DNA from 2 places in the Arthrobacter sp. KKT183 genome. Region 2 is predicted to be linked to the other one. Evidence: riboswitches for the same ligand, from Rfam matches in the RefSeq annotation. Region 2 holds a riboswitch; the other holds the start of a gene.
The links. A riboswitch is a leader RNA that binds a small molecule or an ion and turns the genes downstream of it on or off. The one in region 2 is predicted to bind thiamine pyrophosphate.
Positions count from the first base shown of each region.

Region 1 (5,298 bases), 1.5 Mb from region 2:
TGTGGTCTGCGGTTCCACACGAAGGATGACGGCTCCGCCGTCGCCGCCGTTCCCACCGTCAGGCCCGCCCAGCGGCTTGAACTTCTCCCGCTTGACCGAGACGCACCCGTGCCCGCCGGTGCCGCCCGAGACGTGCAGAACTACCCGGTCAACGAAGCTTGCCACGGTGTACTCCTCTTGAGAAACTTCTCATTTTTGCCGAGTTTATCGGCTTAAAAGAAAATGGGGTGAGCCTGATTGGCTCACCCCACCCTAGTGCTCTTGTATAACGCTGCTATGGTGTGCGGTTGCGAGTACTACTCGGCAGCCGCACCCACGATGTTGACAACGCGACGTCCACGGCGGGTACCGAACTCAACGGCACCGGCTTCCAGGGCGAACAGCGTGTCATCGCCGCCACGACCGACGTTGGCGCCGGGGTGGAAGTGGGTTCCGCGCTGGCGGACGATGATTTCGCCTGCCTTGACGACCTGTCCGCCGAAGCGCTTCACGCCGAGGTACTGCGCATTGGAGTCGCGACCGTTGCGAGTGGAACTCGCACCCTTCTTATGTGCCATCTGTTATGCCTGCCCTTTTCTGAAACAGAATCTTTGGATCAAGGAACCTGCAGCGGTTACTTGATACCCGTGATCTTGACCTTGGTGAGCTCTGAACGGTGACCCTGGCGCTTCTTGTAGCCGGTCTTGTTCTTGAACTTCTGGATAACAATCTTCGGGCCCCGAAGATTCTCGACGATTTCGGCAGTGACACTGACCTTTGCCAGGTCCTGTGCTGCTGAAGTCACCTTGTCGCCGTCTACCAGAAGGAGAGCAGGCAGCTGGAAGCTGCTGCCGGCCTCACCGGGGACGCGGTCAAGGGTTACGAGGTCTCCCACGGAAACCTTTTCTTGGCGGCCGCCTGCGCGGACAATCGCGTACACCACTTGGGAACTCACTTCTCTCGACGATCAAACTGTTTGCATACTGTTTCCGGGACCGTACGCTGTTGTCAGCGCAGCCGGAGGGGTGCTAGTGCACTCACGATGCATCCACGCCCCGAAAATAGCCATACGAGGGCGCCGCACCGAAGATCCAGATTACGGCAATTTCGCGGAATCCCGCAAATCAAGGCGTGTCGGCGCGTCAAAAAACTCATGTTCATACCAGGCAGATGCTTCGAACGCCTCGACCATTGCCTCCCTGTCTGCGGGCGGGGCAGCAGCGAAACACGAATCTGCGATGGAAATTGCACGTGCGGTGGCCTCCGCGAACGCTGGATCGGCGTACGTTTCCAGCCAGTTTGCGTACGGGTGGTTCGGGCTGGCTCCGTTGCCGATCCACTGCGAGTGCAGGGCATTGCCCAGGTGTGAGTAAAGCCAGTAGCACGGCAGGACCGCCGCCACCAGGACGGCGTAGCCTGCGTTGGCAGAGGCTGCCAGCAGATGGTCAACGTAGGCCCTCGTCACCCGCCCCTGGGCCGGTGACTGCCCGCGTCCGGTCAGCCACGTCCGGTGGAGCTCGGATTCCACCTCAAGGCAACTGAGTGCCGACTTCGCCCAGAAGAGTTGCTCAGCCTCGCTGGGTGCAAGAGCGCTTGCCCTGGACAGCACGCGCGAGTAGCCCCTCAGATACATGGCGTCCTGTGCCAGATAATACGCAAACTGTTCAGGCGGCAGGCTACCGTCGCCGAGCGCCCGTACGAACCCGAGCGTCTCGATCGCCAGACGGTGGCTTGTGGTGAGCTCCCAGACCTGCTCGCTGAACGGGCGCTCCTCTGGCGGGGGCGCCGGGATCGGCCCGGGTACGAACTCATGGAAGTGATGGATCGGTCCGTTTCCCTGCCCCACGTTGAGCTCGTCGGCTCGTTCGAGCGCGCCCCGAAGCCATTTCTTCACGATCAGCAGCGACTGGTGCCAGTTCCCGGTGCGCGTCTGGACGGTCGCCAGGGCCGCCGAAAGGGAGCAGCCGGTACCGTGCGTGTTCCGTGTATCGATGCGAGTACCGCCCACCACGGAGACTGTGCCGGCGTCGCCGGACGCGTCTACGAGCGCGTCCGGGCATTCCAGGGCACCTTCCAGATGGCCGCCCTTGACCAGCACCGAGGTACCCGTTGAAGCTGCAAGCCGTTTGCCCTGCTCCACAGCCGCGTCCCAGCTTGTGGCAACAGGCTCACCGAGCAGTACCGCGAGCTCCGGCAGGTTCGGCGTCACGAGGTCAGCGAGCGGCACCAGGGAGCGCAACTCGTCCTCCGCGTCGGAGGCCAGCAGCCTGTCCCCGCTGGTTGCAACCATGACCGGATCGAGGACTATGACGGCCCCGGTCGCTCGCGGCAGCCATCGCCTGACTGTGCGGATGGTTTCCGCGTCTCCGAGCATCCCGATCTTCACCGCATCAATGGTGACGTCATCACTGACCGCCTGCAGCTGTTCACCGAGGAACGTCGACGGCGGTGTATGCACGCTGCGCACCCCGCGGGTGTTCTGGGCAACAAGGGAAGTGACTACCGCCATACCGTAGCCACCCTGCGCCCCGATGCTTTTCAGGTCAGCCTGAATACCGGCCCCGCCGGTGGGGTCTGTTCCCGCAATGCTCAGCACGTGCGGAATAGTCCGCGCCCGCGCTGGAACCGATAGGGCTTCTGTGTGCTCCACTGTGTCTACGAGCGTGCGAATACTCATCCGCGACATCCCTCCGCTAGGCCAAAGGCCGCCTATTGACGGCCATCTCTAGATCAGGTTCAACGCGTTTCATCTCAGCCCGGAACCGGGCACCGCGTGTCACTGTGGCCTACCCTACCGTGCAGGGGGCTCACCGCCCGCAATCAGAACACGCCGCCCCCTTCAGACCGGGAACGGCGCGTTCCGTCGAGCGACGATTGCTACAGCTCGGAGGCCGGCACCCCGACTCCCAGGATCATGGGCTCGTCCGACTGCTGCGGTTTGGGCGCAGCTTTGCCGGCACGTGCAACATACTGTGTTCCGGCTGCCGGTGCGTCCGCCACGGTAGCGGCACGCTCGATCGTGGCGTTCTCAGCCGAGCCCTGGGCGCTGCTGGCGGCTCGGTGCCGCCGCTTACGGTGACCGGACGATGGGGCCGCACCGGAGCCGTCCGCGGACATGCCCTGCCTCGCCGCCTCCTGGCCCGCCGGGGCCCGATGCGCCGGTTCGTCCTCCGCAGGCGCCATGGTCCCGCTGGCCGGGCTCGCAGGATCCTCGCGCGCCGGGCTGCCGGAATCCGCCCCACCCGCCGTAGGGAAGCGGTTGAAGGCCTCCGTCAGACTCTCCAGGGTCAGGGCCGGCTCCGGACGGACGGAAGCAGGCGCGTTCTCCGCTTTGGGGAGCGTCACCTGCTCCCCATTGATCGTCAGCACAGCGGCCGACGACGGCGCTTCCGCCACCGGCGAGACTCCTTGCCCGTGATCGTGCTCATGCGCCGCATGAGTGGCAGCGGCGATGCTGGCCAGGGCAGCCCGCGCGGCTTCGGCACGAGCCTGGCGTTCGGCGTCGTCGGCCCTCGGTTCCGGCGGGGAAACGTGCTCCTCCTCCACCGGCGGAGTCTTCGCCCGGCGCTTGCGTTCGCTGCGGGACATCTTCTCCTGGCGCAGGTGCTGCTGGTGGTTCTCCGTCGACACAGCGTGCCTGCGGTGCTCAACCGGTTCGTCATGGGTGACGACACCGCGACCCGCACAGTGCTCGCAGTTCTCGCCGAACACCTCCAGCAGCCCGGTTCCCATCCGCTTGCGGGTCATTTGGACGAGGCCCAGCGAGGTGACCTCAGCGACCTGATGCTTGGTCCGGTCCCGTCCGAGGCATTCGACGAGCCGCCGCAGCACGAGGTCGCGGTTCGCCTCGAGCACCATGTCGATGAAGTCGATGACGATGATGCCGCCGATGTCGCGCAGGCGAAGCTGCCGGACGACTTCCTCAGCCGCTTCAAGGTTGTTCTTGGTGACGGTTTCCTCGAGATTGCCGCCGCTGCCGGTGAACTTGCCTGTGTTCACATCGACCACGGTCATGGCTTCGGTCCGGTCGATCACCAGCGAGCCGCCGGAAGGCAGGAACACCTTGCGGTCCAGTGCCTTGTGGATCTGCTCGTCGATGCGCCGGGCAGTGAAGATGTCCTCGTCCTTCGTCCACTTCTCGAGCCTGCCCACGAGATCCGGGGCGACGTACATGACGTACGCCTCTATTGTGTCCCAGGCTTCCTCGCCGGAGACGATCAACTTGGAGAAGTCCTCGTTGAAGACGTCCCGGACCACCTTGATGGTCAGGTCCGGTTCACCGTAGAGCAGTTCCGGCGCGAGCGTCTTGGTTGACTTCGCCTTGCCCTCAATTGTCTCCCACTGGGAGCGGAGGCGGTTGATGTCGTGGGTCAGTTCCTCTTCGCTGGCTCCCTCTGCCGCGGTGCGCACGATGACGCCTGCGTTCTCCGGGAGCCGGTCCTTGAGGATCCGCTTGAGGCGATTGCGCTCAACGTCGGGAAGCTTGCGGGAGATTCCGGTCATGGAGCCGCCCGGCACGTACACCAGGTACCGCCCGGGAAGGGAGATCTGGCTGGTCAGCCGTGCGCCCTTGTGGCCCACCGGATCCTTGGTGACCTGCACCAGCACCGGGTCGCCCGACTTCAGCGCAAGCTCGATGCGGCGCGGCTGGCCGTCCAGTCCGGCCGCGTCCCAGTTGACCTCGCCGGCATACAGTACGGCGTTGCGTCCCCGCCCGATATCGATGAAGGCAGCTTCCATGCTGGGCAGGACGTTCTGGACCTTGCCGAGGTAGACGTTCCCGATCAACGAATCCTGCTGGGTCTTGGACACGAAGTGCTCCGCGAGCACTCCGTCCTCCATGACACCGATCTGGATCCTGTCGTCGCGCTGGCGGACCACCATCTGGCGGTCAACGGATTCACGACGTGCAAGGAACTCCGCCTCGGTGATGACCTGGCGGCGCCTGCCCGAATCCCTCGACTCACGACGGCGCTGCTTCTTGGCTTCCAGCCGGGTGGATCCCTTCACGCTGGTCACCTGGTCCGACGGCGCTTCCTGGCTCTGCCGCGGCGCACGGACACGCGTGATCGTGTTCGGCGGATCATCATCCTGCCCGCCGGTAAGTTCGAGGTCCTCATCACCGCGGCGGCGGCGACGGCGACGGCGGGAGGTCACCGGCTCGCTCTCCTCACCGGATTCCGCCGGCCCCTGGTTCCGGGCCTCCGGCCCGGATTCGGAGGCCTCAGACTCCGTCGCCCGGCTGCGGCTCCTGCTGCGCCTGCTCCGGCGGCGTCCGCGCCCGTCGTCGTCGCCCTCGGTATTGTCTTCGGCGTCTTC
Region 1 is NZ_CM145770.1:1,433,160-1,438,457, reverse strand. It holds gene obgE (GTPase ObgE) at 1-165, opposite strand, end outside; gene rpmA (50S ribosomal protein L27) at 297-557, opposite strand; gene rplU (50S ribosomal protein L21) at 614-922, opposite strand; gene ACZ2GY_RS06730 (bifunctional hydroxymethylpyrimidine kinase/phosphomethylpyrimidine kinase) at 1,076-2,656, opposite strand; TPP riboswitch at 2,648-2,763, opposite strand; gene ACZ2GY_RS06725 (Rne/Rng family ribonuclease) at 2,857-5,298, opposite strand, start outside.
Region 1: it holds a riboswitch for thiamine pyrophosphate, as region 2 does, so the genes downstream of both, ACZ2GY_RS06730 (bifunctional hydroxymethylpyrimidine kinase/phosphomethylpyrimidine kinase) here and ACZ2GY_RS13825 (ECF transporter S component) in region 2, are expected to answer to the same signal.

Region 2 (5,298 bases):
CTGTTGCCCCGCAGCATGGTTGGCGCTACTGCCGGGCTGGTGCTGCTGGGCGTCAGCCTGACCCTGTTGGGAGGTCCGCTGTTTGCCCTCAGTGACCAGGCGGCACAGCAGATGCTTGAGCGGACACCCTATATTGACGCTGTCCTGGGCGAAGGCGCTACCGAAGCGGCCACCGAAGCGGCAGGAGCAACCCCATGATTTCCAGACAAAAGATCCCGCTCCGGGTCGAACTGCCGCTGCTGGTCTGGCTCGTCATCGTATGGGGAGCGCTCTGGCAGGACTTCAGCCTGGGAAACATCGTGTTCGGAGCGATCATCGCGTTTGCTGTCGCCAACCTGCTGTATCTCCCGCCAGTTGAGCTCAGTGGGCGGTTCAACGTGCTCTATGCCGTCGGATTCGCCGGACGGTTCCTGCACCAGTTGGTGCTGGCAAGCTTTCAGGTATTCTGGCTGGCACTCACCCGGGGCCCGAAGCTGCAGAACGCAGTTGTGGCTGTGCGCTTGCGCAGTCCGTCCGACCTGCTGGTCACCGCGACCGGGCATGTCCTTTCCCTGATTCCGGGATCCCTGGTGGTGGAGGTGGACCGCTCCACATCCACGCTGTATCTGCACTGCCTGAATGTCACTACCAGGGACGACGCCGAGAAGGTGCGCCAGAACGCCCGGCGTACCGAGGAATGGCTAATCCGGGTCATGGGCACCCGGGAGGACCTGGCGCTGCTCGGCACCGATGCGCCGCACCACCTCGACGGAAGGGGACACCCGTGAACGTGATTCTCGGAATCATCGCTGTAATCCTCGGAGTCTCGGCGTTGTGCGCCATTTACCGGGTGGCGCGTGGTCCTTCGATCCTCGACCGGGTGCTGGCCGTTGACGTTCTGCTCGCGATCGTAGGTGGCGCGCTCGCTGCTGACATGGTCTTCAACGGGCACACCAACAGCCTCGTGATCCTCGTGGCAACGTCCGTCGTCGGATTTATTGCTTCGGTGACGGTCGCCCGGTTCGTCACGGAAAAGAAGTGAGCCGCTGATGGATGCTGCCCTGGATGTCCTGACCGCCGTTTTGCTTCTCGGTGGAGCGCTCATGTCGCTGGCTGCAGCCGTCGGACTGTTGCGGTTTCCTGACCTGCTGAGCCGCATGCACGCGGCAACCAAACCCCAGGTGCTGGGACTGTTGTTGTTCCTGTTGGCCATCGCGGTGCAACAGCGCTCCTGGTCAGTTGTGCCCGTCCTGATCGTCTGCTGGATCTTCCAGTTGCTCACTGCGCCGGTGTCGGCACACATGGTGGGACGCGCCGGGTACCGCACCAAGCACCTGCGCAAGGACCTGCTCAGCATGGACGACCTTGATGATGTCGTGGAACACGCGGCCACCCGGCGCCGTGAGGCCGGGGACCGTGCGTCCGGCGAGTAGGCTCGAGCCAGTAAGTTACTGGCTGCCGCAACATTGCCGCTGATCACGGTGGTGCCATGTGGGTGCCGGCGCCGGCATCGGTGCCGGCATCGGTGCCGATGTGGGTGCGGGTGCTCCTGGACGCGTTGGAGCTCGTGCCGGTGTCAGAGCGCGCGAGGTGGTTGTGGATGGCTTGTTCTACTTGCCAGTAGCGGTTGCGTCTGGGTGTTCGTTGCGGGTCGTGGTATTTGGGTGGTGTGAACCAGGGGATTCCGTGGACTGATGTGACTGTCCAGTTTCCTTCGTGGATCTGGTGGTGGTGTCGGGTGCAGAGCAGCACGCCGTCGCTGATGTTGGTGGTCCCGCCTGCAGCCCAGGGAATGATGTGGTGGGCTTCGCACCAGGTTGCGGGCGTGGTGCAGTCGGGGAACGCGCAGCCCTTGTCGCGTGCGACCAGTGCCCGTCGCAGATGCGGTGGGAAGAGACGTTGGGTGCGGCCGATGTCCAAGACCTGACCCTTCCCGCCGAGGACGAGCGGGAGGATGTCGGCGTCGCAGGCGAGTTTGCGGATGCTGCGGGCACTTATCTGTTGGGCGAAGACCGAATGCCCGTCATGTCCACCGTGTCCGACGTTTCCGCTGCTTGTCAGGTCGTTCAGGAGGTCGCGGTAGTTGATGGTGACCATTACCTGGGGTCGGTGTCCTCCGGTCGCTGGAAGACCATCACCTGCCAGTGCGATCCGGCATGCTGAAACCAGCCCGTCGAGCAGGTTCTGTTCACGGGTCGGCTCGTCGGGCGCTGAAACGGTGCCCTGAGTTCTGGGGTTGGTGGCGGTGTTCATGACGGTGATGAGGTGTTCGTATTGTTCGTCGGTGGCGCCGATTTCCATGAAGTGCAGGCCGTGGCGCCTACCGCGCAGGAACACACCCTGCCTGGCACGCAGGGTTTTTTCGGTGGGCTCGGTGCCGTCCTGGTCGATGATGTCTTCCCAGCGTTGGGCGAGGGCCCGTAGGACGTCTTCGTCGGACTCAACGGCCTGGCGGACCAGGTGCTCCTCCATGGCATCCAGCTCACGGCCGGTCGCGACGGCGGACACCCGGTGTACGGCGTTGCGGATGATGGTCGCAGCACGGCTGCTCACCGCTCCGGCACTGGTGGCTTCAGCCAGCACGCCCAGGGTGGGCACGAGCGCGGCTCCCGGCCCGGGAACCTCGGGCAGGACGTCGTGTCCGAGGCGTAACCGGCGGTTGGCTTCGGAGCGGCTGATACCGATTTTCGCCCGCAAATAGTCCGCAGTGTTCTTGTACGGATCTAGGGCGTCAACGGTAGCGAGTTGGTGGTCCTCAGCGGCACGGGCAACCACAGTCTGCAAGTGATCGACCAGGTTGGAGAGCTGCTCGACCTCCACCAGGGTCACCGCGGCCTCCTGCGGGCTAAGCGTCAGGTATGTCGATTCCAGCTGCTGCGCAAAGACCTGTAGGTCCGAACGCATTCCATCCAGGAGAGACGTGTCCTCCGGGCGGGGTTCGAGCAGTGCGACGGCCATACCCAAAATTTTATCGAACACGTGTACTAACCGCGACCGAAAACCACCAATGTGCAGGACAAGTCAACCGGACTTATCCACAGGCCTGCAAAGGAGTGGCCTAGGTGAGGTGGCGGGTGCGCTCGTAGCGGTGGATGGCCCGCTGCGTGGTGCGGTTGGTGAGCACGCGGATGGTGGTGCTGACCGAACCCGAGATCACGGCGAACGCCAGCGCCGACCGGAGGCTGTTCTCCAGACCCTCTTTGTCCTTCGGTGGCTCGTTCCCGGTGGCACGCTTCCAGATGAAGTCCACCAGTTGCGTGCCCACGAGGCCCGCTCCGATGCCCAGTCCAACGCCCATCAGTTTGAAAATCGTGTTCATGGTGCCTCTTTCAGTCGGCTTGGCTTTGGTCCCAGCCTAGCGTTATAGCGGTGATCCATGGAGGGTCCGTGGGTCATCCAGGGACAACCACAATTACGACGACGGCCCCGGCACGGCCCCCGGTGTAGAGTTGGTATCGCTCAAACAACGACAGGGGAGCGCAACCACGTAGGTGGTGGGCGCTGAGAGTGCGGATCACCGCAGACCCTCGAACCTGATCCGGTTAGTACCGGCGAAGGGAGTCGAGTTCTCGAGGCTTCACGGCGTCCTGCCGGAAAGCCTTCCCCTCCTGTACCCAGGAGGATCAACAATCATGACTGCAACACAAAGCATTACCCCGTCCCAATCCCGGCGCCGCTATGAGTGGCGTGTCGTCGATATTGTGGTCGCCTCGGTCATCGCGGTGGCCGTGGGCGTCATCTTCTTCGCCTGGTCCGCCGGTTACAGCGGCATTGCCGCGGTAACAGCTGCCTTTCCGCCTCTCGCCGGGCTGTACTCAGGCGGCTGGCTCATTGCCGGGGTGCTGGGCGGACTCATCATTCGCAAGCCAGGCGCTGCCATCTACTGCGAGGTACTTGCGGCGGCCGTGTCTGCGCTGATCGGAACGCAGTTCGGCATGGCGGTCCTTCTCTCCGGGCTGGTCCAGGGCATTGGCGCGGAACTGATTTTCGCACTGTTCCTCTACAAACGCTGGAACCTCGGCGTAGCTCTGCTCGCAGGTCTGGGCGCCGGACTTGCCCTCGCCATCAGCGAAAACATCATGTACAACGTCGAGTGGACCTTGGACTACAAGTTGATGTACGGAGTCTTCGCCGCCATTTCCGGTGTTGTGCTCGCCGGTCTGCTGCCGTGGCTTGCCACGCGCGGCCTTGCAAAGACCGGTGCCCTGTCCGCGTTTGCCGCAGGCCGCACGGCAGACGTCTAGCATGACCGCCGTCGCTGAGCCCGTCCCGGCGTCGATCACAGCGAAGGGCTGGGGCTGGCGCCACCCCGGACGAACACGCTGGGCCGTCCGAAACATCGACCTGACGATCGAGCCGGGTCAGCGTGTCCTCCTCCTCGGCGCTTCCGGCGCCGGAAAGTCCACACTGCTGCATGGACTCGCCGGCGTCCTGGGAGATCAGGACGAGGGCGAGCAGGCCGGCGAACTCACTATCGACGGCGTCAGCCCGGCTGACTCACGAGGCCGCTCCGGGCTGGTGCTCCAGGACCCGGACAGCCAACTGGTGCTCGCCCGGGTCGGCGACGAAGTGGCGTTCGGTGCCGAAAACCTGGCCGTGCCGCGGAACGAAATCTGGCCACGCGTACGCCAGTCGCTGGACGACGTCGGCCTCGATGTCCCGCTGAATTCCTCCACCACCGCGCTGTCCGGCGGTCAGAAGCAGCGGCTGGCGCTTGCAGCAGTCCTCGCGATGCAACCCGGGTTGCTGCTCCTTGACGAGCCGACCGCCAACCTGGATCCTGCCGGAGTACTGGAAGTGCGTGATGCCGTTCTCCGCGTACTCAACCGAACCTCGGCGACGCTCGTTGTGGTGGAGCACCGAGTTGAGATCTGGGCTGACGTCGTTGATCGGGTAGTGGTGCTCGATTCGGACGGCGGCATCCTCGCCGATGGTGCTCCGGCTACAGTGCTCCGGCACGAATCCACGCGGGCCAGGCTTATTGAGGCAGGAGTCTGGGTGCCGGGTTACCGGCCGGAGACACCAACAGTTCGTACCGGCTCCGGAACGGACCTGCTGCAGGCGTCCGGGCTGTCCGTTGCGCGCACCAAGCGTGGACCGGCAGTTCTCAGCGGCGTTGACCTCACTCTGCGACGGCAGGAAGCAGTCAGCGTGTTGGGGCCCAACGGTGCCGGGAAATCGACGCTCGCGCTCACTCTCGCCGGGCTGCTCCGCCCCCGGGGAGGCGGACTGACAGCTCTGGAGCCGCTCGCCCGCAGCGCCGGCGCGACACCATATGAGTGGAAGTCCGCCGACCTGGTCAACCGGATCGGCACGGTT
Region 2 is NZ_CM145770.1:2,910,584-2,915,881, reverse strand. It holds gene ACZ2GY_RS13855 (Na+/H+ antiporter subunit D) at 1-198, shown strand, start outside; gene ACZ2GY_RS13850 (Na+/H+ antiporter subunit E) at 198-767, shown strand; gene ACZ2GY_RS13845 (MrpF/PhaF family protein) at 764-1,021, shown strand; gene mnhG (monovalent cation/H(+) antiporter subunit G) at 1,029-1,412, shown strand; gene ACZ2GY_RS13835 (HNH endonuclease signature motif containing protein) at 1,456-2,937, opposite strand; gene ACZ2GY_RS13830 (DUF4235 domain-containing protein) at 3,038-3,298, opposite strand; TPP riboswitch at 3,441-3,556, shown strand; gene ACZ2GY_RS13825 (ECF transporter S component) at 3,612-4,223, shown strand; gene ACZ2GY_RS13820 (ABC transporter ATP-binding protein) at 4,225-5,298, shown strand, end outside.